DNA from 4 places in the Streptomyces sp. NPDC093591 genome. Region 4 is predicted to be linked to each of the others. Evidence: riboswitches for the same ligand, from Rfam matches in the RefSeq annotation. Region 4 holds a riboswitch; each other region holds the start of a gene.
The links. Region 4 has a riboswitch for cyclic di-AMP ahead of ACIREI_RS00715 (NlpC/P60 family protein). Riboswitches for the same ligand answer to the same signal wherever they lie in the genome.
Positions count from the first base shown of each region.

Region 1 (7,732 bases), on a different contig from region 4:
TGAACCAAGCCCGAGTTTTCCCCGACCGAGCCGGAGAGCGCGCCGATGCCGTCGTACCCCTACGTCCTGCTGTCCGCCGCGGTCTCGCTGGACGGCTACCTCGACGACACCACCCCCGAGCGCCTGCTCCTGTCCAGCCCGGCCGACTTCGACCGCGTCGACGAGGTACGGGCCTCCGTCGACGCGATCCTCATCGGCGCCGGCACGATCCGGGCGGACAATCCCCGGCTGCTGGTGAACTCGGCCGAGCGGCGGGCCGCGCGGGTGGCGGCGGGCAAGCCGGAGTATCCGCTCAAGGTCACGGTCAGCGCGTCCGGCGAGCTGGATCCGGCGGCGAACTTCTGGCACACGGGCGGCGCGAAGATCGTCTATACGACGGAGAAGGGCGCGGAGCGGCTGCGGCGGACGCCGGTCGCGGCGGACGTGGTCGCACTGGGCGCGGACCTGGACTGGCGCGGGCTGCTGGCGCATCTGCGCGAGGTGCGCGGCGTCGAGCGGCTGATGGTCGAGGGTGGCGGCACGATCCATACGCAGTTGCTGCGGCAGGGCCTCGCGGACGAGGTGCAGCTGGTGCTGGCGCCCCTGTTCGTGGGGGATCCGGACGCGCCGCGGCTGTTCGGGCCGGGCGGGTATCAGGGCGGGCGGCTGCGGCTGCTGGAGACGCGGCGGATCGAGGACGTCGTCCTGATGCGCTACGAGCCGACGGCGCCCGGCGTCGGCGCCCTTCCCTCCGCCGCGGACCGGCACTGGCTGGCACTGGCGTGTGACCTGGCCGCGCAGTGCCCGCCCTCGGCGACCGCCTTCAGCGTCGGGGCGGTGGTCGTGGCGGCCGACGGCACGGAGCTGGCGCGGGGGCACTCCAGGGAGGGCGACGATCCCGTGGTGCACGCGGAGGAGGCGGCGCTGGCCAAGATCGCGGCCGGTGATCCGAGGCTGGCATCGGCGACGGTGTACAGCAGCCTGGAGCCGTGCACCCGCCGGGCCTCCCGTCCGGCGCCCTGCGCGCGGCTGATCCTGGAGGCGGGGGTGCGGCGGGTGGTGACGGCCTGGCGGGAGCCGGACACGTTCGTGGTGGGCGCCGACGGGAGCGGGTTGCTGGCGGGGGAGGGGGTGGATGTCCTGGTCCTGCCGGAGTACGAGGAACGGGCAAAAGCCCCGAATACCCACCTGCTGCCGTGACGCCGGGAAAGGCGTGTGCTTTCTGTCCTGCGGATGGCGTACTATTGAGTCATCGCCGCGGGGTGGAGCAGCTCGGTAGCTCGCTGGGCTCATAACCCAGAGGTCGCAGGTTCAAATCCTGTCCCCGCTACTGAAACTCAGGGCCGGAACCAATTGGTTCCGGCCCTGAGTGTTTTCCGCGATGATGCGCGAAGATTTTCCGACTCGCTCGCCGCCCCCGGTTCGGCAACCCTGGTGAGGTGGAGGAACGGCGGATCTCGTACGCACGCCGGTTCGTCCGGCTGCTCCCCGCCCTGCTGATCGCGGCCGGGGGCGCGTACGACTACACACGCCCACCGACTTCACCGGCGCTCCCTTCTTCACCGCCGCGCCCCTGGTGGCCGCCCCGCTCTCCTCGCTGCGCGGCACGGTGCTCACAGGCCTCGCCGCCTTCGCCGTACTGCTCACGCTCCGCCTCATCCTCGGCGGCATCTCCCGGGCGGAGGTGATCACCGAGCTGGTCACCGTGGTCACCGTCGCCGTGCTCGCCGTCCTCGTCAACGTCCTCGTCCGGCGCAGCGGCGAGCGCCTCGCCTCCGCCCGGGAGATCGCCGAGGCCGCCCAGCGCGCCGTACTGCCCGAGCCCGCCGAGCGGATCGGCGGTGTCCAGATCGCGGCACGGTAGAGGCCGCGCAGGAGGGCGCCTCCATCGGCGGCGACCTGTACGCCGTGGAGGACACTCCGCACGGCGTCCGGCTCGTCGTGGGGGACGTGCGCGGCAAGGGCAAGGGCAAGGGCATGGGCGCGGTCGCGGCGGTCGCCGTCGTCATCGGGGCCTTCCGGGAGGCCGCCGAGCAGGAGGTCACGCTGGAGGCGGTGGCGCAGCGGCTGGAGCGGGCGCCGGCGCGTGAACGCACGCGGCGCGAGGGGATCGAGTCCTCCGAGGGCTTCACCACCGTCGTCCTCGCCGAGCTGCCGCACGGCGACGGGACCGTGCGCCTCGTCAACCGAGGGCATCCACCGCCCCTGCTGCTGTACGCCGACGGCGCCGTGCGCCCGCTGCACGCCCCCGAGCCCGCGCTGCCGCTCGGCATGGGTGAGCTCGGCGCCTGGCCCGACCGGGCCCAGGAGGCCGGCTTCCCGAGCGGTGCCACGCTGCTGCTGTACACCGACGGTCTGTCCGAGGCGCGGGACGACAGGGACCGGTTCTACGACCCCGAGGCGCGGCTCGCGGGACGGGACAACGCCTGCCGCAAGCCGGCCGCGCTGCTCGACGTGCTCGCGGCGGAGGCGCGCAGGCACTCCGGGGGCGGCATGGCGGACGACCTGGCTCTCATGGCCGTACACCGACCTTGATCGTTGTCACCGGACGTGACCGGGCGACCGCCCTCCGCATAACAACTGACATACCGTCAATACCTGTGTGGTCCCTGAGTCCTGGCCAACTCGCCCGATTTAGGCCGCTCATGACCCGTAAGTCCAGGCGAGAATCGTTAATGATCAAGCGGAACAGCTTGGAATCCACACCCCGCGTCTATTAACGTTCGATAACGCAGCGCGGTCGTCCCAGCCGTCACAAGAGGCGGCTCCGTGCGCACGCGCCGAATCCCGCAAGGGAACCGGGGAACCACCACCTTGGGGTGAATCGCATGGATGCCGCCGTGAACTCACGGCCGGTATACGCGCGTAGGAGACCTTCCTGCTCCGAACCCGTCAGCTAACCCGGTAGGCGAGAAGGAAGGAAAGGAGCACGCCCACGTGGCGTCCAACAGGCCTGCCCAGCAAGCCCCGTTCGTGCCGAGCCAACGCGGTACCGACACCTTCGGCTACGACCGCTACCGCACCGACGAGGGCCCGTTGGAGGAGTGGAACCCCACCGCGGAGTCCATTCGTCCCGTTCGCGGCAGGCATCGCGTCTCCAAGCAGCGCGGCGGGGGACTCGCCCGCAGCTCCACGGTTCTCGGCGTCGGTGTCATAGCCGCCGTCGGCGCGGGCGGCATGGCCAGCGCGAACAGCGGCAAGCCGCCGGTCGCCATCACCATGCCGGACCTGCCCCTCATCTCCGACGACGACTCCTCCGCGGCCGCCGAGGACACCGCGACCGCGCTGAGCAGCATGGGCGCGGCGACCGAGGAGACCACGCAGGGCACCACCGACGCCGGTGAGGCGCTGCGCAGCCGGATCATCGCGCAGGCCGAGCTGCAGCAGGACCAGATCGACAACAAGGCCGCCGCGGCCGCCGTCGCCGCTGCAGAGAAGGAGGCCGCCGCCGCGGCCGCCAAGGCGGAGAAGGAGGCCGAGGCCAAGGCCGCCGCCGCGAAGGCCAAGGCCGAGGAGGAGGCCCGCAAGAAGGCCGAGGCCGAGCGCCTCGCCGAGCTGGCCAAGCAGTTCACGCTGCCGACCTCCTCGTACACCATCACCTCGACCTTCGGTCAGGCCGGCGCCTACTGGTCCTCCGGCTACCACACGGGTCTCGACTTCGCCGCCCCCACCGGCACGCTGATCAAGGCGGTTCACTCCGGCACGATCACCTTCGCCGGCTGGGACGGGTCCTACGGCTACAAGACGGTGCTCACCCTCGACGACGGCACCGAGCTCTGGTACGCGCACCAGTCCTCGATCAGCGTGAGCGTCGGCCAGAAGGTCAGCACGGGCGACGTCATCGGCCGCGTGGGCGCCACGGGCAACGTGACCGGCGCACACCTGCACCTCGAGGTACACCCCGACGGCAGCACGAGCGGCATCGACCCGCTGGCGTGGCTGCGCGGCAAGGGGCTCACGCCCTGAGGTTCCCCCACTTCTGATCCCCGGCGGTCCTGACGGCAACCCCCCGACGTCAGGGCTGCCGGTTTTCCGGAGCGCCGGGGCCGCTTGTTTACGGGAACTTTGCGGCGGACCCGGAAGAACGGCCTCTGCCAAGAGCGTTGGCAGGGAGCATGACTGCTTCCCTGCGCAAGCTCGGCTCCTCCGACCTCGAGGTCTTCCCGCTCTCCCTCGGCGGCAACGTCTTCGGCTGGACCGCCGACGAGACCCAGTCCTTCGCCGTCCTCGACGCCTACGCGGCGGCGGGCGGCAACTTCATCGACACGGCCGACTCGTACTCGGCGTGGGTCGAGGGCAACGTGGGCGGTGAGTCCGAGACCATCATCGGCAAGTGGGTCAAGGCGCGCGGCAACCGGGACGACGTCGTGATCGCCACGAAGGCCAGCCAGCACCCCGACTTCCAGGGCCTGACCGCGGCCAACATCAAGGCCGCCGCCGACGCCTCCCTGCGCCGCCTCGGCACGGATCACATCGACCTCTACTACACCCACTTCGACAAGCCGGAAGTGCCGGTCGAGGAGATCATCGGCGCCCTGGACGAGCTGGTGAAGGCGGGCAAGGTCCGGCACATCGCCGCGTCCAACATCTCGGCGGAACGGCTGGCGGCCTCCCTCGCCTTCTCCGACCGCGAGGGCCTGGCCCGGTATGTGGCTCTTCAGCCCCACTACAACCTGGTCTCCCGCGACACCTACGAGGGCGAGCTCCAGAACCTCGCCGAACGCGAAGGCCTCGCGGCGGTCCCGTACTACGCCCTCGCGTCCGGCTTCCTCACGGGCAAGTACCGCGCCGATACGGCGGTACAGAGCCCGCGCGCCCAGGGCGCCGGCAAGTACCTGGAGACGGAGCGGGGCCAACGGGTGCTGGCCGCGCTCGACGAGGTCGCCCAGGCCCACGCGGCCCCCGTGGCCACGGTGGCCCTGTCCTGGCTCGCGACCCAGCCGACGGTAGCGGCCCCCATCGCCTCGGCCCGGACACTCGAACAACTGCCGGCGCTGCTGGGAGTGGCCGAGCTGACCCTGACGGACGAGGAACTGGCGAACCTGACGGAGGCGTCCGCCTGAGGCACTGCCATTCCTAGCCCCCACCCACCCGTAGGGGGCTTGGCCCTGCGGCGCTGACCTCGCTTCTCGGCGCCGGCCCGTGCATTTCAGCCCGTCCGGCGTTTGAGGACGAGGCCCGTTCAGGGCCGATGCGGGGGTCTGGGGGCGGCAGCCCCCAGGAAGCGCGGGGTCGAAGGGGCGGCAGCCCCTGGGGGATGGGACGGGTAGGGGCGGCGGGGGCGAGGCAACGAGGTCGACACCCCGAGCCGCTCCAACCCCGCCGCTCACGTCCGATACGGGTTGTACGCGGGATACGGCGCCGCCCCGTACCGGTCCCCGTACGGCTGCCCATACGACGGCCAGTAAACCGGCACCGGCGCCCCATACCCGTACGCCGACCAAGCCTGCGCGGCCCCCGCATGCTCCAGCGCCGGCCGCGCCACCTCCCGACGCCGCCACAACTCGTGCAGCAACTCCCGCTCCCGTACGACGAAGTCGGCGCCGGCCCGCCCACGCCGCCCCCGATGCCGTAGAAACGCCAACGACGTGGCGTACGCCTCGTACTGCGCCACCCCCCGAGCCGCAGCCCGCCCCCCACGCCGCCGCGCATACTGCCGTGCCGTCCGCCTGGCCCGCATCGAGCCGAGCACGAAGGGCTCGCCCGGCGTCAGCCACCCGGCGACGACATAGGCGGGCAACTCCTCGCGCACGGTCCGCAGCTCGCGCTGCCGGGTCCAGATCACCAGCCACGTCAGCAGCCCGAACGCGGGCACCATGAAGGCCGCGTACACCGCGAAGAAACCGAACTCCCCGAAGGACGACGAGCCGTTCCACAGCGCGTGCATGCCCATGGCGAGCAGCAGCCCGGAGAAGGGAAGGAGGACGCGCCGCACATGCTGCCGGTCGCCCGACAGCGCGGCGATGCCGAAACCGATACCGGTGAGGACCGTGAAGAGCGGGTGCGCGAAGGGCGACATGATCACGCGGACGAAGAAGGTCGCCGCGGTCACGGAGGCGATACCGCTGTCGCCGGAGAGCTGGTCGGTACCGAAGGCGGTGCCGAGGTAGAGGATGTTCTCGGTGAAGGCGAAGCCGGTGGCGGTGACCCCCGCTATCACCACGCCGTCGACTATCCCGGTGAAGTCCCGTCGGCGGAAGAGAAAGACGAGCAGCACGGCCGCGGCCTTCGCCGTCTCCTCCACGACGGGCGCTATGACCGTCGCGCCGAGAGTGTCCGCGTGCGACGGATCGGCCGTCGCGGTCGCTATCCATCTGGTCGCGAAACTGTTGGCGACGATCGCTATCAGCGCCGCCGCGCAGGCGCCCCAGGCGAACGAGAACAGCAGATTGCGCCAGGGCCCCGGCTCGACCCGGTCCAGCCACCGGAAGGAGGCGACGAGCAGTGGCACGGGCAGGACGGCGAGCCCGAGCCCGACCAGGAACCCTTCGGTGCCGGTCTGCTCACGTACCAGGGCGAGGATGACCAGCCCGGAGAGCGCGAGCAGGGTGCTGAGCGCGCCGTAACGCACCCACCGCTGCTGCCACCAGTGCGCGTGCCGCCGTGCGCCGCTGGCGGGGCCGGTGGGGGGCGTCGGGTACGGGGGACAGGTGGCCACGGCATTGACCCTAACGAGGCAGGGGCGCCGCCCGCAGCAGCGCGAGGGGCTCTGGCGCCGGTGGGGGGTTGCTTCGGTGCTGCTGTAGACGCTCTTGTCGGTACTGTTCGCCCGGTCGTCGGCCGGATGCTCTTCCCATCCGGTGGTCCGCCGGAGGTTCGTGCCATCCGTTGGCGGCCGAATGTTCGTCCCATCCAGTCGTCCGCCGGATGTTCTTCCGCTGCTCCTACCGCTGTACGCGCCGGAAGAGCAGGTCGTTCACCACATGACCCTTGTCCAGTCCCTGCCCCTCGAAACGGGTCAGCGGCCGGAACGGGGGACGGGGCGCGAAACCGCCGTCTTCCTGTGTGTTCTCGAAGTCGGGGTGCGCGGTCAGCACTTCGAGCATCTGTTCGGCGTACGGCTCCCAGTCGGTGGCGCAGTGCAGGAGGGCGCCGGGCCTCAGCCGGGTCGCGGCGAGGCTGAGGAACTCGGGCTGGATGAGCCGCCGCTTGTGGTGCCGCTTCTTGGGCCAGGGGTCGGGGAAGTAGACGCGCAGCCCGTCGAGCGAGTCGGGGGTGAGCATCTCGCGCAGCAGGATGATGGCGTCCCCGTTGCCGACCCGGATGTTGGGCAGCCCGTTCTGGTCGGCGAGATTGAGCAGGTTTCCCTGCCCGGGGGTGTGGACGTCGACGGCGAGGATGTTGGTACCGGGGTCGGCGGCGGCCATCTGGGCCGTGGCCTCCCCCATCCCGAAGCCGATCTCCAGCACGACGGGGTTGTCGTTCCCGAACAGCTCGGCGAAGTCGACGACGCGCTGCCCGTCGATGTCGAGCCCCCACTTGGGCCAGAGCCGCTGCAACGCGTCCGCCTGCCCCGCGGTCACCCGGCTCCGCCGCGGCTGGAAGCTGCGGATCCGCCGCTCGAAGTGCGACCCGGCGGGGTCGGCCTTGGGCCCGTCCGGGAACCGGGGCTCACCCTTGGCCCGGGTGTGCCGAACCGAGACACCGGGGACGTGGCCGGGGTGGTCCTCGCCGGGAATGCCGGAAGCGTCCGGGGCGCCGGGAATGCCGGGCTGACCGGAGGCGCCGGGCTGGGGGACTTCGGGGGCGTTGA
Region 1 covers NZ_JBIWIY010000022.1:18,739-26,470, reverse strand. The annotation lists gene ACIREI_RS38060 (dihydrofolate reductase family protein) at 46-1,179, shown strand; tRNA gene ACIREI_RS38055 (tRNA-Met) at 1,236-1,309, shown strand; partial or broken gene ACIREI_RS38050 (PP2C family protein-serine/threonine phosphatase) at 1,419-2,514, shown strand; cyclic di-AMP (ydaO/yuaA leader) riboswitch at 2,748-2,905, shown strand; gene ACIREI_RS38045 (M23 family metallopeptidase) at 2,917-3,945, shown strand; gene ACIREI_RS38040 (aldo/keto reductase) at 4,095-5,042, shown strand; gene ACIREI_RS38035 (PrsW family intramembrane metalloprotease) at 5,306-6,637, opposite strand; gene trmB (tRNA (guanosine(46)-N7)-methyltransferase TrmB) at 6,864-7,732, opposite strand, start outside.
Region 1: it holds a riboswitch for cyclic di-AMP, as region 4 does, so the genes downstream of both, ACIREI_RS38045 (M23 family metallopeptidase) here and ACIREI_RS00715 (NlpC/P60 family protein) in region 4, are expected to answer to the same signal.

Region 2 (7,732 bases), on a different contig from region 4:
GCCCCTGGTGGGCGTCCTGGACGAGGAAGGCGACCTCGGCCTCGTCGGCGGGTGCCGACGCGGGCATTCCGTCGGCGCCGATCCGGTCGTAGCGTACGGTTGCGATGAACTCGCCGCCCACTGTGGCCGCGAGTCCCACCCGGTCCACAAAGTCGTGGTGCGTGAAGCGGTGGACGTCCTTCGCGGACAGACGCGGGTAGGGCGCGAAGAAGCGGTAGTACTTCGACTCGTCCGACACCTGCTCGTAGAAGCTGACCAGACGCTCGGCGTCATCAACGGTGATGGGGCGGATGCGTGCGGTGCCGCCGTCGCGCAGCACCACGTCGGCTTCCCAGTGGGCGGGGTACTCGTGCCGGTCCGAGGCGCTCTGCATGGGGCCCAGAGTACGGCTCGCGTCCGACAACGGCGCGAGGCAGTCTGTGGAGGACGTATGGCGGGTCGAGGCCGCGACCCGACGGTCACCTCAGGAGGGGCGTTTTGTCCCTCCCGGCATGCTTCACGGGTGTGGGAAACTGGTCTAGACAACCCTGAACACCGAAGGGCAGCATCACATGGCTGAGCGCCGCGTCAACGTCGGCTGGGCCGAGGGCCTTCACGCCCGCCCCGCTTCCATCTTCGTCCGGGCCGCCACGGCCGCAGGTATCCCGGTGACGATCGCCAAGGCCGACGGCAACCCCGTCAACGCGGCCTCCATGCTGGCCGTTCTGGGCCTGGGCGCCCAGGGCGGTGAGGAGATCGTCCTCGCCTCCGACGCCGAGGGTGCGGACGCCGCCCTCGACCGGCTGGCGAAGCTGGTCTCCGAGGGCCTCGAGGAGCTTCCCGAGACGGTCTGAACGACCTGAGCGGGACCGCCGAGCAAACGGTGAAGCCGCGTCCGCCTTTCCGGCCGACGCGGCTTCGCTGTTTTCGGGCAGGCGGCCACGCTTTTGAGGCGGACAGCCGTGAGAATTAACGGCCGCACCCGAAAAAGGGCAGCGGGAATTCCCCGCCACCGAATATCACCTCTTTGTATACGGCGCCCGTGTTAATGTCGCAGGCTCGGCATGTTTACGGGATGTTGCGAATTCCTCACACGCTCCGCGCGCTCACCGGTGGAACCGAACCGCAGCCGGTGCGCGGCGATCGCGCGTTCGGTGTGCACTGCCGTGATCGCACGGGCGCGTTCGCCGTCGCCGCGCGCCACCGCGTCCACGATCGCGCCGTGCTCGGTCCAGGACTCCACAGGGTTGACCGGCGCGTCCACCGCGTACATCCAGGCGATCTTGTGCCGCAGCTGGGTCAGCATCGAGGTCAGGGCGGGGCTGCCGCAGGCCTGGGCCAGCGTCTCGTGGAACCAGCCGCCCAGGGAGCGCAGATCCTCGCTGTTGCCCCGCCTGGCCCGCTCCTGGCCCAGCCTGACCAGGCCGCGCAGAACCTTCAGATGGGCCTCGGTGCGCCGCTGGGCGGCCCGTGAGGCGCCGAGCGGCTCCAGGAGAGTGCGCATCTCGAGCAGGTCGGCGGCCTCCTGCTCGGTCGGTTCGGCCACGCACGCGCCCGCGTGCCGCCGGGTCACGACGAAGCCCTCCGCCTCCAGGGTGCGCAGGGCCTCCCGCACGGGGACGCGGGAGACGCCGTATCGGCGCGCGAGGAGTTCCTCGGTGAGCCGGCTGCCGCGCTCGTAGACACCGGCGACGATGTCGTCCCGGATCGCGGTGCATACCGAGTGCGCCGGAATACGCATGACCGACCTCCGCCTTAATCCCCGTGAAACGTCGACGAATGACGTGTGTTCAGTGACTCTATTGCAACCTGCTGGAATTTCCGATGGCGGGTCGGAATCCATGGATATTTTTTGGACAGCCGGTCGTCCGAAACGCCGAAAGCCCCGGCTCGGGGAGCCGGGGCCCAAGAGGCGGAGCTTGCGTCGTCAGACGTTCACGCCGTGGGAGCGGAGGTAGGCGACGGGGTCGATGTCGGAGCCGTACTCCGCCGTCGTGCGGGCCTCGAAGTGCAGGTGCGCTCCGGTGACGTTGCCGGTGGCGCCGGACAGGCCTATCTGCTGGCCGGGGGTGACGGTCTGGCCCACCGAGACGCCTATGGAGGACAGGTGGCCGTACTGGGTGTACGTCCCGTCGTTCATCTTGATCACGATGCTGTTGCCGTACGACCCGCCCCAGCCGGCCTCCACGACGGTGCCCGAGCCGACCGCGTGGACGGAGGTGCCGCTGGCGGCGTGAAAGTCGACGCCCGTGTGGCTGCCGGAGGACCAGACGGCGCCGCCGGCCTTGTAGCCGGTGGAGACGTACGAGCCGGAGATCGGGGCGACGTAGGACAGCAGGCGCTGGCGCTCGGCCTCGCGGGCGGCGCGCTCCTTGGCCTCGCGCTCCTGCTTGGCCTTCTCGGCCGCCTTCTTGCGCGCGGCCTCCTCGGCGGCCTTCTTCCGGGCCGCGGCCTCCTCGGCGGCCTGCTCCTGGGCGGCGGCCTGGGCGTCGATCTGGTCGGCGATCGAGTCCTCGATCGTGACGACGGGGATGAGGCCGGTCTGCTCGGCGGCGGGTTCGGCGGCGAGCGCCGGGGCGGCGAGGGTGCCCATGACGCCGGTGGCGGTGAGAGCCGCGACGCCGGCCGCGCGGGCGGTGGAGCGTTCGAACCGGCTGGGGCGACGGTGCTTCCCGGTGGGACGGTTCTTCCCGGTGGCGCAGGTGAACGCCATGAAGTGGCTGGTCCTTTCCTTCCTTCTCGCCTACCGGGTTAGCTGACGGGTTCGGAGCAGGAAGGTCTCCTACGGACCCCCTCGCGGCTGCGCGGGCGTCCGATTCACCCCAGGGACTACGGTGGGTCCCCGGCTCCCCTGGCTCGCGCCGTACGGGGACTCGGCGATGGCTGTCCGGTGCCGCGGGCGCGGCGCACTGCCTGACGGACAGCCCGGAAGACGCTAAGCGGCACGACTTTCAATCCCCAAACGGATCGCGGCTTTTGTAGCGCATCCCACAGGCCAGACAGGCAACCTTTCCCTCAATTCGGGCATAAAGGGGCCCTGGTGGCTTCGAAGTCACCAAGGCCCCTTACGCGTGCGTGCCGTCGCCCGGCGCGGTGTCCGGGCGCGGTGTCCGCCTGCTACTCGGCTGCCACGACGGTGACTTCGCCGATGCCGAGGGCCTCGACAGGTTCCCGGATCTCGGCCGCGTCGCCGACGAGGATCGTCACCAGACGGTTCACCGGGAAGGCGCTCACGGCCGCCGCGGTGGCCTCGACGGTGCCGGTCGCGGCGAGCCGCTGGTACAGCGTCGCCTGGTAGTCGTCGGGCAGGTGCTGCTCGACCTGGTCGGCCAACGTGTTCGCCACGGAGGCGGCCGTCTCGTACTTCAGCGGCGCCACCCCGACGAGGTTCTGCACGGCGAAGTCCCGCTCGGCGTCGGTGAGCCCCTCATCGGCGACCCCGCGCAGGACCTTCCAGAGGTCGTCCAGCGCCGGGCCGGTGTTCGGGGTGTCGACCGAGCCGCTGATGGCGAGCATGGCCGCGCCCGTGCCGTCCGGGGCCGAGCGCAGGACCTGCCCGAACGCGCGCACACCGTAGGTGTAGCCCTTCTCCTCGCGCAGGACCTTGTCCAGGCGGGAGGTGAGGGTGCCGCCGAGGCAGTAGGTGCCGAGCACCTGCGCGGGCCACACGCGGTCGTGCCGGTCGGGGCCGATGCGGCCGATCAGCAGCTGCGTCTGCACGGCTCCGGGGCGGTCCACGATGACGACGCGCCCGGTGTCGTCCGCGGTCACCGGCGGCACGGGCCGGGGCTGGGCCGGGGAGCCGGTCCAGGCGCCCAGGGTGTCGCCCAGCAGGGCGTCGAGGTCCACGCCCGTGAGGTCGCCGACGACCACGACGGTGGAGGTGGCGGGGCGCACGTGCCGCTCGTAGAAGGCGCGCACGGCCGCGGAGTCGATGCCCGCGACCGTGTCCTCGGTGCCCTGACGCGGGCGGGACATACGAGAGGTCGCCGGGAACAGCTGCCTGGAGAGCTCCTTGGCGGCGCGGCGCGAGGGGTTGGCCAGCTCGTGCGGGATCTCGTCGAGCCGGTTGCGCACCAGGCGCTCGACCTCGGCGTCGTCGAACAGGGGCGCCCTGAGGGCGTCGGCGAGCAGGCCGAGCGCCTTGGGCAGGCGGGAGACCGGAACCTCGAGGCTGACGCGGATGCCGGGGTGGTCGGCGTAGGCGTCGAGCGTGGCGCCGCAGCGCTCCAGTTCGGCGGCGAACTCCTCGGCGGTGTGCTTGTCGGTGCCCTCGGAGAAGGCGCGCGCCATGATCGTGGCGATGCCGTCGAGCCCCTTCGGCTCGGCGTCCAGCGGCGTGTCCAGGAGCACCTCGACGGCGATGACCTGCTGGCCGGGGCGGTGGCAGCGCAGGACCGTCAGGCCGTTGTCCAGCTTGCCGCGCTCGGGCGCCGGGAACGCCCAGGGCCGGGCCTCGCCGGCCTGGGGCTGCGGGTGGAAGTCCATGCTGGCGAGCTCGGTCACTGCGCCGACTCCTCGTTCTCGTCGGTGGTCTCGGCTGCCTCGAGGTCCTCTGCCTCGGCTGCGGTCGGCTCGTACACGAGCACCGCGCGGTTGTCGGGGCGCAGGCGGGCCCTGGCCACCGCCTGGACCTCCTCGGCGGTGACGTCGAGGACGCGCTGTACGGCGGTGAAGGCGAGCTGCGGGTCGCCGAACAGGACCGCGTACCGGCACAGTTCGTCGGCGCGGCCCGCGACGGTGCCGAGCCGGTCCAGCCACTCGCGCTCCAGCTGGGCCTGTGCGCGCTCCATCTCCTCGGCGGTGGGGCCGTCCGCGGCGAAGCGGGCGAGCTCCTCGTCGACGGCGGCCTCGATGACGGGCACCTCGACATCGCCGGAGGTCTTCACGTCCAGCCAGCCCAGGGAGGGCGCTCCGGCCAGGCGCAGCAGTCCGAACCCGGCCGCCACGGCCGTACGGTCGCGGCGGACCAGGCGGTTGTAGAGGCGGGAGGACTCGCCGCCGCCGAGGACGGTCAGCGCCAGGTCGGCCGCGTCGCACTCGCGCGTGCCGTCCGCCGGGAGCCGGTAGGCGGCCATCATCGCGCGCGCCGGGACGTTCTCCTCGACGACCTCGCGCAGCTGCTCGCCGATGATCTCGGGCAGCGAGCCGTCGCGCGGCTCGGGCTTGCCGTCGTGGGCCGGGATCGAGCCGAAGTACTTCTCGACCCAGGCGAGCGTCTGCTCCGGGTCGATGTCGCCGACGATGGACAGGACGGCGTTGTTGGGCGCGTAGTAGGTGCGGAAGAACGCGCGCGCGTCCTCCAGGCTGGCCGCGTCCAGGTCGGCCATCGAGCCGATCGGCGTGTGGTGGTACGGGTGTCCGTCCGGGTACGACAGGGCGGTCAGCTTCTCGAACGCGGTGCCGTAGGGGACGTTGTCGTAGCGCTGGCGGCGCTCGTTCTTGACGACGTCCCGCTGGTTCTCCAGGCCCTCCTCGTCGAGCGCCACCAGGAGGCTGCCCATGCGGTCGGCCTCCAGCCACAGCGCGAGCTCCAGCTGGTGGGCGGGCATGGTCTCGAAGTAATTGGTGCGCTCGAAGCTGGTGGTGCCGTTCGGCGAGCCGCCCGCGCCCTGGACGAGCTCGAAGTGGCCCGTGCCCTTCACGCTCGCCGAGCCCTGGAACATCAGGTGCTCGAAGAGGTGGGCGAGTCCGGTACGGCCCTTGACCTCGTGACGGGAGCCGACGTCGTACCAGAGACAGACCGCGGCGACCGGCGTGAGGTGGTCCTCGGAGAGCACCACGCGCAGGCCGTTGGCCAGGCGGTGCTCCGTCGCGGTGAGGCCGCCGGATTGTGCCTCCGGTGTGGCCGTGTGACCCATGGGCAAGGTGTCCTTCCGGTCGCGTGCACTGCGTTGTGTCGAGCAGTTCGTGCTCAGTTCCTGCCACTGTATGCAGCGTCCGAAGGGTCGGCGAAGTTCCCGGTCAGAACGCCGTGTCCGTACGACGGCGAACGTGGGCCGGGAACGCGGAACAGGACGGCGCTCGGGCCCAGCTCGCCATACCCTCCCTCCTGTCCGCTGCCGCACGACTTCGGACGGTGCCCGGCGATCACTCCGGCGAGTGAACGGTCTCGCGGCGCGCGCTTGCCGTCGCGCAAGCGGCGCCTCGACCAGGGCGGTTGGCGCCCCGCCCCGCCCCTCCGTCGCGGGGAGGGCCCGGCGTCGGCGACACTTCTCGCACGCCGGGCGGGAGCCCAACATCGGGTCCTGGTCGGTGGTTGTCAGTGCCGCGGTCCACAATGGTCCGCGTCAGATCCCGCAAACGCTCGAGCGACCAGAACCAGAGGAGCCGGCAGCGATGGCCCGCCGCAGCACGAAGACCCCGCCGCCCGACGACTCGTACGAGGAGAAGATCCTCGACATCGACGTCGTCGACGAGATGCAGGGCTCCTTCCTCGAGTACGCGTACTCGGTCATCTACTCGCGCGCCCTGCCGGACGCCCGCGACGGCCTCAAGCCGGTGCACCGCCGCATCGTCTACCAGATGAACGAGATGGGCCTGCGCCCCGACCGCGGCTATGTGAAGTGCGCCCGCGTCGTCGGCGAGGTCATGGGTAAGTTGCACCCGCACGGCGACGCGTCGATCTACGACGCCCTGGTGCGCATGGCCCAGCCCTTCTCGATGCGCGTCCCGCTGGTCGACGGGCACGGCAACTTCGGCTCGCTGGGCAATGACGACCCGCCGGCCGCCATGCGGTACACCGAGTGCCGCGCCGCCGAGCCGGCGAGCCTGATGACGGAGTCCATCGACGAGGACACCGTCGACTTCAACCCCAACTACGACGGTCAGGAGCGGGAGCCGGTGGCACTGCCCGCCGCCTTCCCGAACCTCCTGGTGAACGGCTCGTCGGGCATCGCGGTCGGCATGGCCACCAACATGCCGCCGCACAACCTCGCCGAGGTCATCGCGGCCGCCCGCCACCTGATCCGCTACCCGAACGCGGATCTGGACGCCCTGATGAAGCACGTCCCCGGCCCCGACCTGCCCACCGGCGGCCGTATCGTCGGCCTCTCCGGCATCCGGGACGCCTACGAGACGGGCCGCGGCACCTTCAAGATCCGCGCCACGGTGTCGGTGGAGACCGTGACGGCGCGCCGCAAGGGCCTCGTGATCACCGAGCTGCCCTTCGCGGTCGGCCCGGAGAAGGTCATCGCCAAGATCAAGGACCTGGTCGGCTCGAAGAAGATCCAGGGCATCGCCGACGTCAAGGACCTCACCGACCGCGAGCACGGCCTGCGCCTGGTCATCGAGATCAAGAACGGCTTCGTGCCCGAGGCGGTCCTGGAGCAGCTCTACAAGCTGACGCCGATGGAGGAGTCCTTCGGCATCAACAACGTCGCGCTGGTCGACGGCCAGCCCCTCACCCTGGGCCTCAAGGAGCTTCTGGAGGTCTACCTCGACCACCGCTTCGAGGTGGTACGGCGCCGCAGCGAGTTCCGCCGCGGCAAGAAGCGCGACCGACTGCACCTGGTCGAGGGTCTGCTCACGGCGCTGCTGGACATCGACGAGGTCATCCGGCTGATCCGGTCCAGCGAGAACTCCGCGCAGGCCAAGGAGCGCCTGATGGAGCGCTTCTCGCTGAGCGAGGTCCAGACGCAGTACATCCTGGACACGCCGCTGCGCCGCCTCACCAAGTTCGACCGTATCGAGCTCGAGGCGGAGAAGGACAAGCTCAACGCGGAGATCGCGGAGCTGACCCGGATCCTCGACT
Region 2 covers NZ_JBIWIY010000023.1:92,894-100,625, reverse strand. The annotation lists gene ACIREI_RS39280 (GNAT family N-acetyltransferase) at 1-373, opposite strand, end outside; gene ACIREI_RS39275 (HPr family phosphocarrier protein) at 552-833, shown strand; gene ACIREI_RS39270 (GntR family transcriptional regulator) at 1,025-1,720, opposite strand; gene ACIREI_RS39265 (M23 family metallopeptidase) at 1,907-2,692, opposite strand; cyclic di-AMP (ydaO/yuaA leader) riboswitch at 2,706-2,868, opposite strand; gene ACIREI_RS39260 (M16 family metallopeptidase) at 3,097-4,485, opposite strand; gene ACIREI_RS39255 (M16 family metallopeptidase) at 4,482-5,840, opposite strand; gene ACIREI_RS39250 (DNA topoisomerase (ATP-hydrolyzing) subunit A) at 6,319-7,732, shown strand, end outside.
Region 2: it holds a riboswitch for cyclic di-AMP, as region 4 does, so the genes downstream of both, ACIREI_RS39265 (M23 family metallopeptidase) here and ACIREI_RS00715 (NlpC/P60 family protein) in region 4, are expected to answer to the same signal.

Region 3 (7,732 bases), on a different contig from region 4:
CGACGTTGCGGGAGATCGTGACCGTGTGGCCCGCGTCCGTGCGGGAGCTGGGCGGCGTCAGCGGCGTGGGGGAGAAGAAGCTGGCGACCTACGGCGAGGGGGTGCTCGAGGTGTTGGGCTCGATGCGGGGAGAGCCTGGTGTGGGGGCATCGGCCGAGGCCGATCCAGGGGCTCCGGGGGCAGGCCACGGGGCCGGTCTCGGGACGGACGACTGGCCCGAGATGGAGGCGGAGCCGGAGGACTGGGCCTAGAGGCCGGCAGAGCGGCTCGGCGCCGGGCGCGGGCCCGGCACTGAGGCCGGACGCGGGGCGCCGTGCAGGGACGCCAGCCCTGGCACGACGGTCAGGTCAGCGCCGTCAGCCCTGGAGCGAAGGTGATCAGCAGCGGGAGCAGCGGCACCAGGGCTGCCAGCGTCGTCGTGAGGGCCCGGTGGCGGCGGCCCAGGCGCGGCGGCGGCTGGAGGAGGCGGTTGACGCGTTCGCCCAGGAGACGGTGGGTGGACGCGCAGGAGAGAACGCCCCGGTGCTGGTTGAGTTCGATCAGGGCCAGCGCCGTCGTCAGGTGACCGCAGCGGCGGGACGCCGTGTCGTCGGCGGCCAGTTCGACCAGGCGGTGGGTCTGGTCGCAGAAGTGGGCGAACAACGGGATTCGGGGGAAACCGGTGGCAAGCGCGGTGGAGAGGTGCAGCAGCCAGTCGTGGCGGGCCTGGGCGTGGCCACGCTCATGGGTGAGGACGGCGTCGAGCTGGTGGTCGGTCAGACGGCGCAGGGCCCCCGTGGTGACGATCAGCTGGGGCGGGCTGCCCGGCATCCACCAGGCGTCGGGGTACTCGTCCTCCAGCACCAGGAGCGGGCCGCGCGCCGAGCCGAGTCCGGCGGGCAGGTCGGGGGCGCGTTCGCGAAGGTGGGCCCTGGCCTGGCCGCGTCGCCGACGCGCCTCGACGAGTTCGCGGGCCAGCATCGCGGTCGTCCAGGCGGCCCCGCAGGCCAGCAGCACACTGAGGGTGGCCGCCCAGGCGGGCGCGGTCGAGAGGTCGTACGCCTCGGTCACCGACGGCGGCGCCGGAGCGAAGAGCTGGGCGCGCACCGTGCCGAAGAATGCGGCCGTGCCCAGGGCCAGGGCCGTCAGGCAGCACAGCAGGACGGTGGCGACCAGGCACTGCCACACCCAGAGCGCGACCACGGGTTCCTGTTCCGGCCAGGCGGCCCGGGTCAGCGCTCGGGGGACGGGTACGGCGGCCGTCAGGGCGACGATGCTCAACAGGAGCAGGCAGACGGTCATGCCAAGGGCTCCGGATCCTGGTCAGGGAAGGTGCGGGGGCGGCTGTACGGGGCGGTGGGCGAGGAACACACCCTCCGCCGCCAGCCAGTATGACGGCGACGGCCGTCGGAGTCAGCGGGTAAGAGCCGCCGAACTCGCCTGCGGGCACCGCGCGGACGCCGATATCGACGCCATCCGGCAGCCTGGCATCGCCGTGCGTCACAGCCTACGCGCGCAGCGCCTCCCGGACCGCCGCCATCACCTCCGTGTCATCCGCTCCCAGTGCGCGCGCCTGATCCGCGAACTGCCGTGCCAGTGCGGCCAGTTCACCATGGTCCGGGCGGCGGAGGCCCGCGGGGAGCGGGGCGACGCGGGTGCCCGCGCCGCGCCGGGTGCGGATCAGGGACGCTGCCTCCAGTTCGCGGTACGCCCGTGCCACGGTGCCCGTGGCCAGCCCCAGGTCGGCGGCCAACTGCCGTACCGTCGGCAGGCGTTCGCCCTCCGAAAGGCGGCCGGTGGAGATCAGAGCGGCGAGCTGGGCGCGGATCTGTTCGTACGGCGGGACCGGGCTGGTCGTGTCGACGCGCAGGCCTGCCCCGCTCATCGGCGGCCGGTTCCGTCGGCGCCGGCCCGACGGCCCCGCCATGCCGTCGCGCGCGGCGAGATGATCGTGAACAGGCACCACGGCGCCATGAGGAGGGCCAGCAGGCCCAGCGGCCACAGCACCACTTTCGCGGCGGTCCCCGCGGCACCGTCGCAGGCCGTGCTCATCAGCGCGCCCGATGCCGTCGACGCCGCGCCCAGCAGGGAGGACGAGACCACCAGGCCCCAGGCGGCGACGATCGCCAATGTCCGGTCGCGGCGGGACTGTTCGTCGCCTGGGCGGGTCGCGATGCGCCGCAGGGACCAGCCGCAGGCGGCCGTGGACAGGGCGAGGGAGGCCAGGATGGGAAGGCCGTAGTAGAGGCCGGGCCATGGGGAGTGCGACTCGGTCACGCCCCGGCACGTCACCGTGAGCGCGCGCCCGGCACGGCCCAGGTCGTCCGGCGACGCCACCGCGGCCGCGGCCGCCAGCAGGACGACCAGTGCGGCCGCGAGGCCGAGCAGCAGGAGGGTCATCCGGGGCGGTACGTAGTCGCGGACCCGGCGTGGAGTGAGGCCCGCCGTGCGTACCGCGCCCCGGCGCGGCGCGGTCAGGGCGTCGCCCAGCAGCACTCCGGCCACCGCGCACAGGCCGAAGGCGAGGATGGCGTAGAGGGTGCCCTCCCCGTTGTTCAGGGGCAGCAGCCAGCGGGCGGCCGGCACTCCGACGGCCAGGCCTGCCCAGCGGGCGTAGCGGTCGACGGGTGCGCGGGATGCGGGCGCCGACGTGGAAGGGCGCGAACCGAGTTCGAGCATGACAGACACAGACCCCCGTGGAGACGGCATGAACGCAGACATGGCGCCGACATGTGCACCGGCATATGGGCAGCCGTGTACGCGGACATTTGCGCAGACTTGTACTTACCGCTTGTATCAAGCGGTAAGTACAAGATGCGGCCTCGGTCAACTGCTTGGTACAACTCGCCCGGTGACCTCCCCCAGCCCCACCCGAACCCCACCCGGCCCCGGCGCCCAGGCGGACAGTGTCACCACGTCGCCGTCCTCCAGGAACGTCCGCTTGCCGTCCGGGAGTTCGAGGGTGTCGCGCCCGTTCCACGTCAGCTCCAGCAGTGACCCGCGCTCGCGCTCCGTCGGGCCGCTCACCGTGCCCGAGCCGTACAGGTCGCCGGTGCGCAGCGAGGCGCCGTTCACGGTCATGTGGGCGAGTTGCTGGGCGGCCGTCCAGTACATGGTGGAGAAGGGGGGTTCGGAGACCACGTGGCCGTTGATCGAAACGGAGATCCGAAGGTCGTAGCCGCCGGGTTCCGTCTCGGAGTCGGAGTCGTCCAGGTACGGCAGCAGCGGGTGGGTCCGCTCCGGAGGCGCCACCCGTGCCTCGTCGAGCGCGTCCAGCGGGGTGATCCACGCCGACACCGAGGTGGCGAAGGACTTGCCGAGGAACGGGCCGAGGGGGACGTACTCCCAGGCCTGGAGGTCGCGTGCCGACCAGTCGTTCAACAGGCAGAGGCCGAAGACGTGTTCCCGGTAGTCGCCGAGCGCCACCGGCTTGCCCATCTGAGACGGCATGCCGACCACGAAGCCGACCTCGGCCTCGATGTCCAGGCGGACCGACGGGCCGAAGACCGGGGCCGGATCGGCGGCGGCCTTGCGCTGGCCGGACGGTCGTACGACATCCGTGCCGGACACCACCACGGTGCCCGAACGGCCGTGGTAACCGATCGGCAGGTGCTTCCAGTTGGGAGTCAGGGAGTCCGCCGCGTCGGGGCGGAAGATCTGGCCGACGTTCCGGGCGTGGTTCTCGGAGGCGTAGAAGTCGACGTAGTCCGCGACCTCGAAGGGGAGGTGCAGGGTCACTGAGGACAGTGGGTGGAGGAGGTCCGCGATGGCCTCCTGGTGCGCCGGGACCGTCACCCACGCCGTCAGTGCGCGCCGGACGTCCGACCAGGTCGTGCGGCCCGCCGCGAGCAGTGGGTTCAGGGAGTCCTGGGCGAGCAGCGGGGCGTAGGGGGAGCCGAGCGCGTACGCCGCCTTGCCCGCGTCGAGGACGTGGTCGCCGAGCCGGACGCCGATCCGGCGTGCGGAGTCCGAGCCGGGGAGGGAGAAGACGCCGTACGGAAGGTTGTGCGTGCCGAAGGGGTCGCCCTCGGGGAGATCGAAGGGGGGCATGGGGTGCTGCCTCACTCTCATACGCTCCGTATGCCATTGCCATGTGGTCGGGCACACGTTACGGGTGAGTCGGCTGTCTTGGGCAGTGCGGAGCTCGCGTCGCCGAGTTCGACGAATTTCCTGGTCGGCGCGGTCGGGCGACGTCTGTTCCACCGCATCGACATCACCGTCGAGGAGCTCGCGAGCACCACGTGGGGGTGAAATCGCAAAAGCGGGAGGGCAGTTGCGGGCGCGGAAGCGAACGCGGAAACAGCAGTGGAACCGGAACTGATGTCAACACATGTGAACACAGCAGCCGTCCGGTTCGCATCGAGTCGATGGGGCGTCCTGTCCGTATTCTCTGATCATGGCCCCACCCATCGCATATTCACTCATTGCCACTGACCTGGACGGGACGCTGCTGCGCGGCGACGACACGCTCTCGGACCGGTCCCTCGACGCGCTCGCGCTGGTGGCGGCGGCCGGTGCCCAGCACCTCGTCGTGACGGGGCGGCCCGCGCCCCGAGTGCGGCCGCTCCTCGATGTCCTGGGCAGCACGGGGCTCGCGGTGTGCGGACAGGGCGCGCAGTTGTACGACGCCGGCGCGGACCGTCTGCTCTGGTCCATCACCTTGGACCGGGAGTTGGCGGAGACCGCGCTCGGCAAGATCGAGGCCGAGGTCGGGGAGGTGTACGCGGCCGTCGACCAGGACGGCGTCGACGGGCTCACGCTCATCGAACCCGGGTACCTGATGCCTCATCCCACCCTGCCCGCCGTACGCGTCCGGCACCGCGACGACCTGTGGTGCGAGCCGATCAGCAAGGTGCTGCTGCGGCATCCCACCTTGTCCGACGACGAGTTGGCGGCGACGGCGCGCGCGGTGGTCGGTTCCCTGGCCACGGTCACCATGTCGGGGCCCGGCACCGTCGAACTCCAGCCATGCGGCGTCACCAAGGCGACCGGTCTGGCGCTCGCCGCCGAGCACCTCGGCCTCGGCGCGCACCAGACCATCGCCTTCGGTGACATGCCCAACGACATCCCGATGTTCCACTGGGCCGCCCGCGGTGTCGCGATGGCCAACGCGCACCCCGAACTCAAGGCGGTCGCCGACGAGATCACCCTCTCGAACGAGGACGACGGCATCGCCGTCGTCCTCGAGAGGCTCTTCACGGGGATCCTGGCCGACTTCGCCCAGTAGTGCCCGTTTTTAGATCTGTCGGTAGTGAATTCGCCTGGTAAGGGCCGTCAGTAGGGGCCGTTCACGTTGTCGATCGAGCCGTACCGCGCGGCCGCGTAGTTGCACGCGGCCGTGATGTTCGCGACCGGGTCGAAGGGGTCGTAGACCGTCCCCGGGACGTGGTAGGCCGCGAAGGTGGGGTCGATGACCTGGAGGAGACCCTTGGACGGGGTGCCGGCCGCGGCGTTGGAGTCCCAGTTGTTGATGGCGGCCGGGTTGCCCGACGACTCACGCATGACATTGCGGTAAATCCCGTCGTATGAACCGGGAATTCCGTTTTGCGCCATGATGTCCAGTGCGTTGCGGATCCAGCCGTCGAGGTTGTCCGGGTACGACTTCACGGAGGCCGGGGTGGCGTGGGCGACGGCGGACTTCTTGGCCGGTGCGGACGTCTTCTCGGCCCTCGTGCTCGCCGCGGCGGCCTTCGTCGCCCGGACCTTCAGGTCGAGGCCCGGGTGGATCAGCCGGGGGTTGTCGCCGACGGCCTTGCGGTTGTCCTTGTAGAGCTGTCGCCAGCCGCCCTGCGCGTCGTACCGGTCCGCGATGCCGTAGAGCGTGTCGCCCTTCTTCGTGGTGTACGTGATGGACTTGGCCTTCGCCGCGGACGGCGTGGACTGCGGTGCCGCCTGCGCGACGGCGGGGGCCTGGGCCGGCTGTGCGGCGTCGGCGGTGGTCGCGCTCAGGAGCGGGAGAGCGAGGGCCGCGGTACCGGTTCCGGCTGCGACGACGTGGCGGGTGAGCGGGTTGGTTCTGGGGCGGCGGTGCTTGCCTCGGGCCATGGCGCTGTTCCTCTCCGACGCCTGCGAGGTGAGCTGTCGGGTTCGGGCGGGAGATGCCCGGCCGCGCCGCCGTGCGGCAGCGCGAACTTCACCCCGAGCCGGTCCGGTGCGCCATCAAGGCGGCCGGTCCGGCGACTTACCTGGGTCCCCCGCTCCTGCCGTGCGTGAGTGAGTGGGTGGGTGGCTCGGGCGGCGGCAGGATTCGGCGTCCGCCCGACTGAGCGGGAACGTATGCGAGAGCACATGACCGGAACAAGTGTCATGGTCACCTGTCATGCCTGTTGACCATGGCCTGGTGTGTATGGGGTGCTTGATCCTTTGCGGTTGCCAAGCCTCAACTTGCGCTTGATGCAAGGAAGGAAGGGGGTGTGTCCGGTCGGGCGTGCGACCGGGTGCGAGTGACCCAATTCACTGGCGTCCACAAGAACGGCAAATCGGGCAATGGCTCCAACTCGCCGTTAACCGGCTGTCCGTTGAGTCCGTTTCTCCCATGTCCAGTGGAAAAGCGCCTCTTCGCCCTCCCGGCAGACCACCTCGTTGAAGGTGACGAAACACTCCCGGTCACAGCTGATCTCCGAGCGCGCCCGCACCGTCACGTCCCACGCCGTCTCCGGGCGGTGCAGCCGGATCGACCAGTCCGAGCGGGTGCGGGCCGACAACGGGTCCGACTCGTCGATGGTGTACGTCTCCAGCGCGTCCTCGGTGAACTCCAGACCCTCGGGGTACACGCGACCCTCGGGGTGCACGCGCGTGCCGCCGTACCGGGGGGCGACCTCCAGGCGCCACTCGCCCCTGGCGACGTCCCGGGTCCGGCGGGCGGGCGACGAAGGCGAGCATGGTCGACGCCCACGCGTGCATGTCGACGGCGAGGACGGAACCTCCGAGGTAGTGCACGTCGTTGTCATAGCGATCGTCCGTCGAGCAGACCGTGACGATCGCCTTGAGCGGCTCGGGCGCGAGGGCCGCGATCTGGAGGGAGTTGAAGCCGCCGCAGGAGATGCCGAACATACCGACCCTGCCGTGGCACCAGGGCTGGGCCGCCAGCCAGTTGACCACCTCGACCCCGTCGGCGAGCTCCGTCGCCGGGTACTCGTCCGTCGGCATGCCTCGCTGTTGCCGTGCCCCGGATGTCCACGCGCACGGAGGCGTAGCCGTGGCCGGCGTACCAGGGGTGGCGTTGGTGGTCACGGGGTGCGGTCCAGTCGGTCAGGCGGTACGGCAGGTATTCGAGGAGCGCCGGTACGGGCTCGTCCGTCAGCGGGCGCCACACGCGCGCGTACAGCAGAGTCCCGTCCTGGAGCGGGATCCAGATGTCCTCATGAGTCGCCTCGTGGGGGAAGGGCGTACGGATGTGCATGAGCGGGATCCCCGTCTGGTCGGTGCGCCGGGTGCGTCGTGTCCGGTCGGTGCGTGGGGTGTGCCGTGTCCGGTCGGCGCTCGGGCCGCGTCGTGCCCGGTCCGGGCATGGGGTGCCTCGCTTCCGGTCAGTGCACCGGGTGCATCGTGCGGCGCAGCCAGGGTGCCGCGGCCGTCACGGCCAGCCCGGCGGCCACCGTGATCGCGCCGTCGACGCCGAAGCAGGCGGGCTGGGAGACGTCGTCGTAGAGCTTGACCGTCTGGGCCTGGATGCCGTTCGCGAGGGCCAGGGACAGGAACCAGAGGGACATGGTCTGGCCGCCGAAGGCGGCCGGGGCGAGTTTGCTCGAGG
Region 3 covers NZ_JBIWIY010000015.1:160,983-168,714, forward strand. The annotation lists gene recQ (DNA helicase RecQ) at 1-251, shown strand, start outside; gene ACIREI_RS29740 (M56 family metallopeptidase) at 343-1,281, opposite strand; gene ACIREI_RS29745 (GntR family transcriptional regulator) at 1,487-1,864, opposite strand; gene ACIREI_RS29750 (hypothetical protein) at 1,861-2,658, opposite strand; gene fahA (fumarylacetoacetase) at 2,806-4,029, opposite strand; gene ACIREI_RS29760 (hypothetical protein) at 4,108-4,230, shown strand; gene ACIREI_RS29765 (HAD family hydrolase) at 4,376-5,206, shown strand; gene ACIREI_RS29770 (transglycosylase SLT domain-containing protein) at 5,254-6,024, opposite strand; cyclic di-AMP (ydaO/yuaA leader) riboswitch at 6,030-6,205, opposite strand; partial or broken gene ACIREI_RS29775 (CocE/NonD family hydrolase) at 6,483-7,381, opposite strand; gene ACIREI_RS29780 (peptide MFS transporter) at 7,509-7,732, opposite strand, start outside.
Region 3: it holds a riboswitch for cyclic di-AMP, as region 4 does, so the genes downstream of both, ACIREI_RS29770 (transglycosylase SLT domain-containing protein) here and ACIREI_RS00715 (NlpC/P60 family protein) in region 4, are expected to answer to the same signal.

Region 4 (7,732 bases):
CATCGACCACGGTCTGGAGGCGGTCCGCGCATGAGCACCACCGTCGGTACCCGGATCCGCGAGCTGATCGTCACCCCGATCGCCTTCCGCGACCCGCCCCTGCTCAACTCGGGCGGCGTCCACGAGCCGCTCGCCCTGCGCGTCATCCTCCAACTCGTTCTGGAGGACGGCACGGTGGGCCTCGGCGAGTCGCCGGGTGGCGTCGCCCGCCTGGAGCGACTTCAGGCCGCCGCGAAGGTGGTCGTCGGCATGGACGTCTTCGACACGACCGCCGTCTCGGCCGCGATCGACGCCGCCCTGCTGCCCACCGTGCCCAGCTCCCACGAGCGCGGCTGGACCACCTCGGCGGTGGAGGTGGCCTGCCTCGACGCGCAGGGCAAGCTGCTGGGCCGTCCGGTGAGCGACCTGCTCGGCGGGAAGGTCCGCAATTCCGTGCCCTTCGCCGCATACCTCTTCTACAAGTGGGCCGAACACCCCGCCCTCGACGGCCGCCCGGCGGTCGGCGACGACTGGGGCGAGGCGCTCGACCCCGCGGGGATCGTCGAACAGGCCCGGCTGATGCAACAGCGGTACGGCTTCCGCTCGTTCAAACTCAAGGGCGGTGTCTTCCCACCCGACGAGGAGATCGCCGCGATCAGGGCGCTCGCGGAGGCCTTCCCCGGCCAGCCGCTGCGCCTGGACCCCAACACGGCCTGGACGGTGGAGACTTCACGCTACGTCGCGCGCGAGCTGGACGACGTACTGGAGTACCTGGAGGACCCGACCGCGACCATCCCCGGCATGGCGGAGGTGGCGAAGGACTCGCCACTCCCCCTCGCCACCAACATGTGCGTGATCGCCTGGGAGCACCTGAAGCCGGCCATCGAGCAGAACGCGATCCAGGTGCTCCTCACCGACCACCACTACTGGGGCGGACTGCGCCGCACCCGTGAACTGGCCGCGGTCTGCGAGGCGTTCGGCGTCGCCCTCTCGATGCACTCCAACTCACACCTGGGCATCAGCCTCGCGGCCATGACCCACGTGGGCGCGGCCATCCCCCACCTCGACCACTCCTGCGACACGCACTACCCGTGGAACTCCGCCGACGACGTGATCGTCCCCGGCGCCCTGGAACTGCGCGACGGCGCGGTCGAGGTCCCCACCGGCCCAGGCCTCGGCGTGGAACTCGACCACGACGCCCTGAACCGACTGCACCGGCTGTACATCGACTCGGGCGTGCGCTCCCGCGACGACACCGGCTACATGCGGCGGATCCAACCGGGGTACGAACTCCGGCTGCCGCGCTGGTGACGGCCGGAGGCTTACGGCGACGGCATTGGGCGAACGGGTGGGGCCGCCCAATGCCGTTCCGTCGGCTCGGCGGCCGGGCTGGTCGAGTTCCGATCCGCATGGCCGACGTGGAGCTCGGCGGTGATGCGGTCGGAGAGCAGGTGAGGGCTGTCGGGATCGTCCGTCGTGAGGAACGCACCGCGGATGCCGGCCGCGGCCGGTGCGCAGGGCGAGGCCGGACGGCGCTGCGGCGCGCACCGGACACTGGCGCACCGGTAGCCGTTCGACGCCCATAAGGTGACCCCCGACCACACGACGGGAGGGGTGGAGGGCGTGGACATGGACGGCTCGACAGACGTGTTGGTGACCGGCGGCAGCGGGTTCGTCGGGAGTCATCTGGTCAAGCGGCTTCTGGAGCGCGGGTATCGGGTCCATGCCACCGTGCGCAGTACGGCCGACGCGGCGAAGGTGCGGCCGCTGCGGGAGATGCAGGAAGCGCGGCCCGGCCAACTGTCGTTGTTCGATGCGGACTTGCTGAAGGAGGGCTCCTTCGACGAGGCGATGAGCGGCTGCCGGGTGGTGTTCCACGTGGCGTCGCCGTTCCGCATGCCGGAGAAGATCGGGGACGGTCGACGGGACATGGTCGACCCGGCCCTGCTCGGCACACGCAACGTACTGGCCGCCGTCGAGCGGACGCCCACGGTCGACAGGCTCGTCCTCACCTCCACCGTGGGCGCGATCTTCGGGGACTACGCGGACGTACTGACCATGGACGACGCGGTGCTGTCGGAGCGGTACTTCAACACCACCAGCACGGTCGAGAACAACCCCTACCACTACGCCAAGACGGTCGCGGAACGCGCGGCGTGGGACGCGGAGGCCGCCCAGGGCCGCTGGCGGATGGTGTCGGTCAACCCGGGCCTGATCCTGGGCCCTTCCCTCACCCCGGCCTCGGAGTCCGGCAGCCTGTTCCTGCTGGAGGAACTGTTCAAGGGCTACTTCTTCTACGGCGCCCCGGACTTCAGCTTCACCACGGCGGACGTCCGCGAGGTGGCCGACGCGCACATCGCGGCCGCGGAGAACCCGGAGGCGAAGGGCCGCTACATCGTCGCCGACCGGACCATGACGTCCTTCCACGAGATGGCCCGCATCATCCGCACCCGCCACCCCCGCGACCTCCGCCTCCCGCGCACCGCCCTCCCCCACTGGCCGGTACGCCTTCTGGGCCCGGCCTTCGGTCTGACGCAGGACTACATCCGCAAACACCTCGGCATCCGCTTCCGGGTGGACAACAGCCGGAGCGTGAACGAACTGGGCATCACCTACCGTCCGATCGAGCAGACGGTCCTGGACCACTACAGCGCGTGGCGAAGTCAGCGCGCGGCGAGGTGAGTTCGGGCCTCGATGGACTCCGGGAGTCGAAGGTCACAAAAACGTATCGGACATTTCACATGTCAACCTTCACGAGAGGGACACAAGTTGGTTAGGTTACGCCTCAGGCCGCACGACGACCTCCGGCGAACCCCGTCGGGACGCGCGGCTTCCGCCGAGTCCGGTGCGCCCGCAGGGCCACTGGAGCCGGGGACCCAACCGAACTTGGGGTGAATCGGCCGACTGCCCTTCGAGGCAAGGGTCGTAGGGCACACCTTCCGGACCGACCGCCCGAACCCTCCCCCAGTACCTGAACGGTCTGGGGGGACCCCCACCGCTAACCCGGTAGGCGGAGCACGGAAGGAGTACGTCGCCCATGGCGCCGGAACGCACCGCGCGTCCGGGGGCTTTGAGCCTCCCCGGCATGCGCAATTCCGCACTCGCGTCGGCGGCCCTCACCTCTGTGGCCCTGCTCGCACAGACGGCCAACGCCGCCCCCTCCGTCGGGGACGAGACACCGAGCCGTGAGGAGGTCAGCCGGCGGGTCAGCTCCCTCTACGACCGGGCCGAGTCCGACACGGGAACCTTCAACGCCACCCGCGCGGCGGCGACGGGATCGCGCAAGCGAGCCGAACGGCCGACGGGCGCCGCAGGCACACCCGCCACCGCACCCCGGGGCGACGAGGGCAGGCGCGGCGACCCCGCTCTCGACCAAGTCGCCCGGCAGTGGTTCGACGCGGCCCGCTCCAAGCTGGGTCCGATCGTTCCGGCAGCGCTCCCAGCCGACAGAACGCCGGAGCGACCCGCCGAGGCACGGCGCGCCCGCCCGGCGGAGATTGCGGGGGACGGTCTCACCGACCGTGGGCGGGAGGCGCCCGGCCGCGCCGCACTGGAGCTGCCCGCCGCGCCGGTCGCCGAGTTGACGTCCGCTCCGGCGACGGGGACAGCGCCCGTGGCGGAGCTGACCTCCGGCCCGATCGCCGCCCTGCCTGCCGCTCCGACAGCCCCGCAGGAGACCACGCAGACCGACGCGAACGCCCAGTCGGCCCTTGCGCTGCCCACTCCGACCGCCGAAACAGCGGCCGAGCCCCAGCAGCGGTCCTCGCTACGGGCGGCCAAGGAGCAGAACCAGCACAAACTCGCCCGGGCCCGCGAGGTGCTGTCCGCGTACACCGCCCAGCAGGGCACGCCGCTCGCGGCCGCCGAGGCCCTGCCCGCCGCAGACACCTGGAGTGCCACCGCACCCCAGGTCCAGCCCTCGGCCGAGGCCCAGTGGCAGGCACTGCAGGCGCAGTCCGCAGCCGACCTCACCACGGTCCCGCCCGGCACGACGGCTTGGCCCACCCCGACGAGCCAGGCCCTCGACAGGAGCACCCCCCTCACCGCGACGGCCCCGCAGGACACACGAGCCGTACGAGCCCTCTCCTTCGCCCGAGCCCAACTCGGCAAACCCTGCGTCTGGGGCACGACGGGCCCGGACGCCTACGACGGTCCCGGCCTCACCCAGGCCGCGTGGAAGGCCGCCGGCATCACCCTCCCGCGCACCGCACCGGAGCAGGCGACGGCCGGCCAGGGAATCGCCCTCACCTACCTCGAACCCGGCGACCTGGTCCTCTTCCACATCGGCCACGTCGGCATCTACTCCGGCAACGGCATGATGATCCACGCCCCGGGACCCGGGGCAGTCATCCGCGAGGAGTCGATCCATTACGCCGGCGAGTCGGCGATCCACAGCGCGATACGGCCCGCCTGAGTGTGACTCGGCGGCCCATGGGTTCTGACTGTGCTTCCACGGAACCACAGTCAGAACCCCGTAGGCGCAGTGCGGCGTGTTGGCCGAGGGCCGGGCCGTCCGCTGCTGTTCAGTGCCGCACCCTGGTCGAACGCTCCCCGGCGGGCTTCCCAGCCGGAGACGCCCCACTCCGGTCGCCCCTGAGGCAGCCGATTCCGGTACAGGATCGACTTAGAACTCCTTGGCGCCGCCTGGTCTGGGCCCTCGGCGTGAAGCCGCAGATCGCCCGCCGCCGAGCACGGCTCCGGCCTGGGCACCCAACGCTGGGTCGTCGAGCGCGCGTTCGCCCACCTGCACTGGTTCCGCCGCCTGCGCATCCGCTGGGAGATACGCGACGACATCCACGAAGCGTTCCTCATTCTCGGATGCGCACGCATCTGTTGGCGGCGACTGCGCTCTGTGTGAAGCGGCGCCGCGAGCTAGTCACTCGCCGCCAGTCGGTTGAGAACTTCCATTGGAGTGAAGCTCCAGCCGACGAGGCGGTCCGCTCCAGTTGATGCCGATCATGTATCCCTCTCGGGCGGCATCAGGCAGATCGCGATCGCGCCAGGCATCCAGGGACATGGCTTCAACACGTAGCCCATGCCCCCAGATCTTTGCCGCCCTCTGGGCGCGGGCCGAGGTCGACCAGTAGGGGAGACTTCGCGTGCCGTCCGCGGGGGACACGGAAGCGCACGACGTCAGCGCACGACGTCCGGAGCACCATGAACCGGATCCGGGACGGTCGCCTCTACGAAGTCGCCGCGCTCAGTCCACCGGTTGGTCCGGGCTGTCGTCCGACCGCCACAGCCAGCGGAGGGCATCGGGAAGCAGGACACCGCCGTGGTTGGGGCTGTGGCCGCCGTCGCCCAGGACGAGGCGGAAGTCGTAGCCGGCTTCGGCGAGCGCGGCCGCGACGCGCAGGTTGTTGGCGAGCCAGTTTGCCTCGGGCTCGTTCCAGCGCAGGTCACGATGGCCCGCTTGCATGAAGATGCGCAGCGGCTTGCGAGGGACCTGGGGGATGAGTTCGGGGTAGGGGTTGCCGCCTGGCATCTGCGTGAAGCTGGACAAGTACCCGATCACCCGGCGGAATCTGTCCGGGCGTAGCCAGGCTGCGGTAAAGGCGCAGTTCCCGCCGCTACTGCCGCCGCAGATACCCCATCGGTCGGGCTCCTCGGCGATCGAGTAGTGCTTCATGACCTCAGGGATGATCTCTGTCAGGAGAAAGCCGACGTACCGATCGTCGTAGGCGTCGTACTCGGCGTTGCGGTTCTTCGGATGCTCAGCATCCGGGAAGACACCCGGGTCGACGAACACACCGATGGTGACCGGGATGTCACCGCGGTGGACGAGATTGTCCAGAACGATCGCGCCGCGGACCTCCCCTTCAGGATCCAGGTACCACCATCCGTCCTGGAACACCATCAACGACGCCGGCTCCGAGGGGTCGTACCGCGCGGGCACGTGCACCCAGAACTTCCGTGACGTTCCCGGGTAGATCGCGCTGTCGCTCCAGTCGAACTCGATCGTCTCACCGGCCCGTACGCCGGACTGCACGGCGGAGTCGGGGCCATGGGCGTAACGCACGTCCGACTGGTGAATCGGCAGCGGCTGGTAGGGCACCTCGATCGTCACGCGGGCCAACCTAGGAGAGATCACGAGCGGTCTCAATGGGGTTCCGATCCGCCGGCGCGGTGTCGCTCGCCGACGCGCTCAGCGCATCGGCCGCATCGGTGACCGCCCGTCCCCGGACCGCACCCCCCGCCGCCCCCGCCGACGCACCCTCCCACCTCAGCTTTGTCGATACGTCCTGACAAACCCATTGACATCATCTGCGAGCAGCCGCATAGTACCTGCCACTAGAGCGCGCTAGTGAAGCGCTCCAGTCGGTATCCACCGGGCGGTACCCGTGAACCTCCCCCCACCTGAGAACCCGCCCCGACCAGCACAGCGAGGTGCATGGGACATGCGCAGACACCACCGAGCCGCCACACTGACCGCCGCCGCCCTGGCCGCAGGCCTGTTCGCGGCGGGATGCTCCAGCAGCTCCGGAGGCAAGCAGTCCGAGGAGGGCTCCGCGGACGCTTCGGCGGGCAAGACGACCACGCCCCGGATGACCGTGGCCATGATCACGCACGCGGCCCCCGGCGACACGTTCTGGGACCTGATCCGCAAGGGCGCCGAGGCCGCCGCCGCCAAGGACAACATCAAGCTCGTCTACTCCAGCGACCCGAGCGCCGGCACCCAGGCCAACCTGGTGCAGAACGCGATCGACCAGAAGGTCGACGGCATCGCCCTGACCGCGGCCAAGCCGAGCGCGATGAAGGCCGTGATCGGCAAGGCCAAGGCGGCCGGCATCCCGGTCGTCGGCTTCAACGCGGGCCTGGACAACTGGAAGGACCTCGGCATGCTCGAGTACTTCGGGCAGGACGAGAACATCGCCGGCAACGCCTTCGGTGAGCGGCTCAACGAGACCGGCGCCAAGCACGCCGTCTGCGTCATCCAGGAGCAGGGCCATGTGGCGCTGGAGGCCCGCTGCGCCGGCCTGAAGAAGGGCTTCAAGGGCAAGACCGACATCCTGTACGTCAACGGCACCGACATGCCGTCCGTGAAGTCGACGATCACCGCGAAGCTCCAGCAGGACTCCTCCATCGACCAGGTGGTGACGCTGGGCGCCCCGTTCGCGCTGACCGCCGTGCAGTCGGTGGCCGACGCGGGCAGCAAGGCCAAGGTCGCCACCTTCGACCTGAACAAGGAGCTGGTCACGGCCGTCCAGGACGGCAAGGTCGAGTTCGCGGTCGACCAGCAGCCGTACCTGCAGGGCTACCTGGCGGTCGACTCGCTGTGGCTCTACAAGACCAACGGCAACTTCAGCGGCGGCGGCACGGCTCCGGTGCTGACCGGGCCCGCGTTCATCACCAAGGACAACGTCGACGAGGTCGCGAAGTTCGCGGCCAAGGGCACGCGCTAGGCGCGTCCATGGACAGGCGAGGCCGGCCGTGGCCGCGACGGGGCACGGCCGGCCTCGCCGCTGTTCGTCCTCAGGCCGGCCCCCGCGGGGCCGGCCCGCTGCTGCCCCGGACGACGAGCTTGGGGTCCAATACGGCCTCGCGGGGCTCCAGTCCGGGGTTCTCCAGCCGCTCCACGGCGAAGCGGACCGCGTTCTCGGCCATGAGGACGGCGTCCTGGCGGACGGTGGTGAGGCCGATCGGCATCAGGTGGGAGAGATGACTGTCGTCGTAGCCGACCACGGACATGTCGCGCGGGACCTCGACGCCCGCCCGCGTCAGGGTCATCAACAGGCCCATCGCACACCGGTCG
Region 4 covers NZ_JBIWIY010000001.1:157,722-165,453, reverse strand. The annotation lists gene ACIREI_RS00730 (5-dehydro-4-deoxyglucarate dehydratase) at 1-34, shown strand, start outside; gene ACIREI_RS00725 (glucarate dehydratase family protein) at 31-1,290, shown strand; gene ACIREI_RS00720 (NAD-dependent epimerase/dehydratase family protein) at 1,609-2,661, shown strand; cyclic di-AMP (ydaO/yuaA leader) riboswitch at 2,804-3,008, shown strand; gene ACIREI_RS00715 (NlpC/P60 family protein) at 3,065-4,393, shown strand; partial or broken gene ACIREI_RS00710 (transposase) at 4,615-4,837, shown strand; gene ACIREI_RS00705 (alpha/beta hydrolase) at 5,180-6,046, opposite strand; gene ACIREI_RS00700 (sugar ABC transporter substrate-binding protein) at 6,378-7,382, shown strand; gene ACIREI_RS00695 (LacI family DNA-binding transcriptional regulator) at 7,453-7,732, opposite strand, start outside.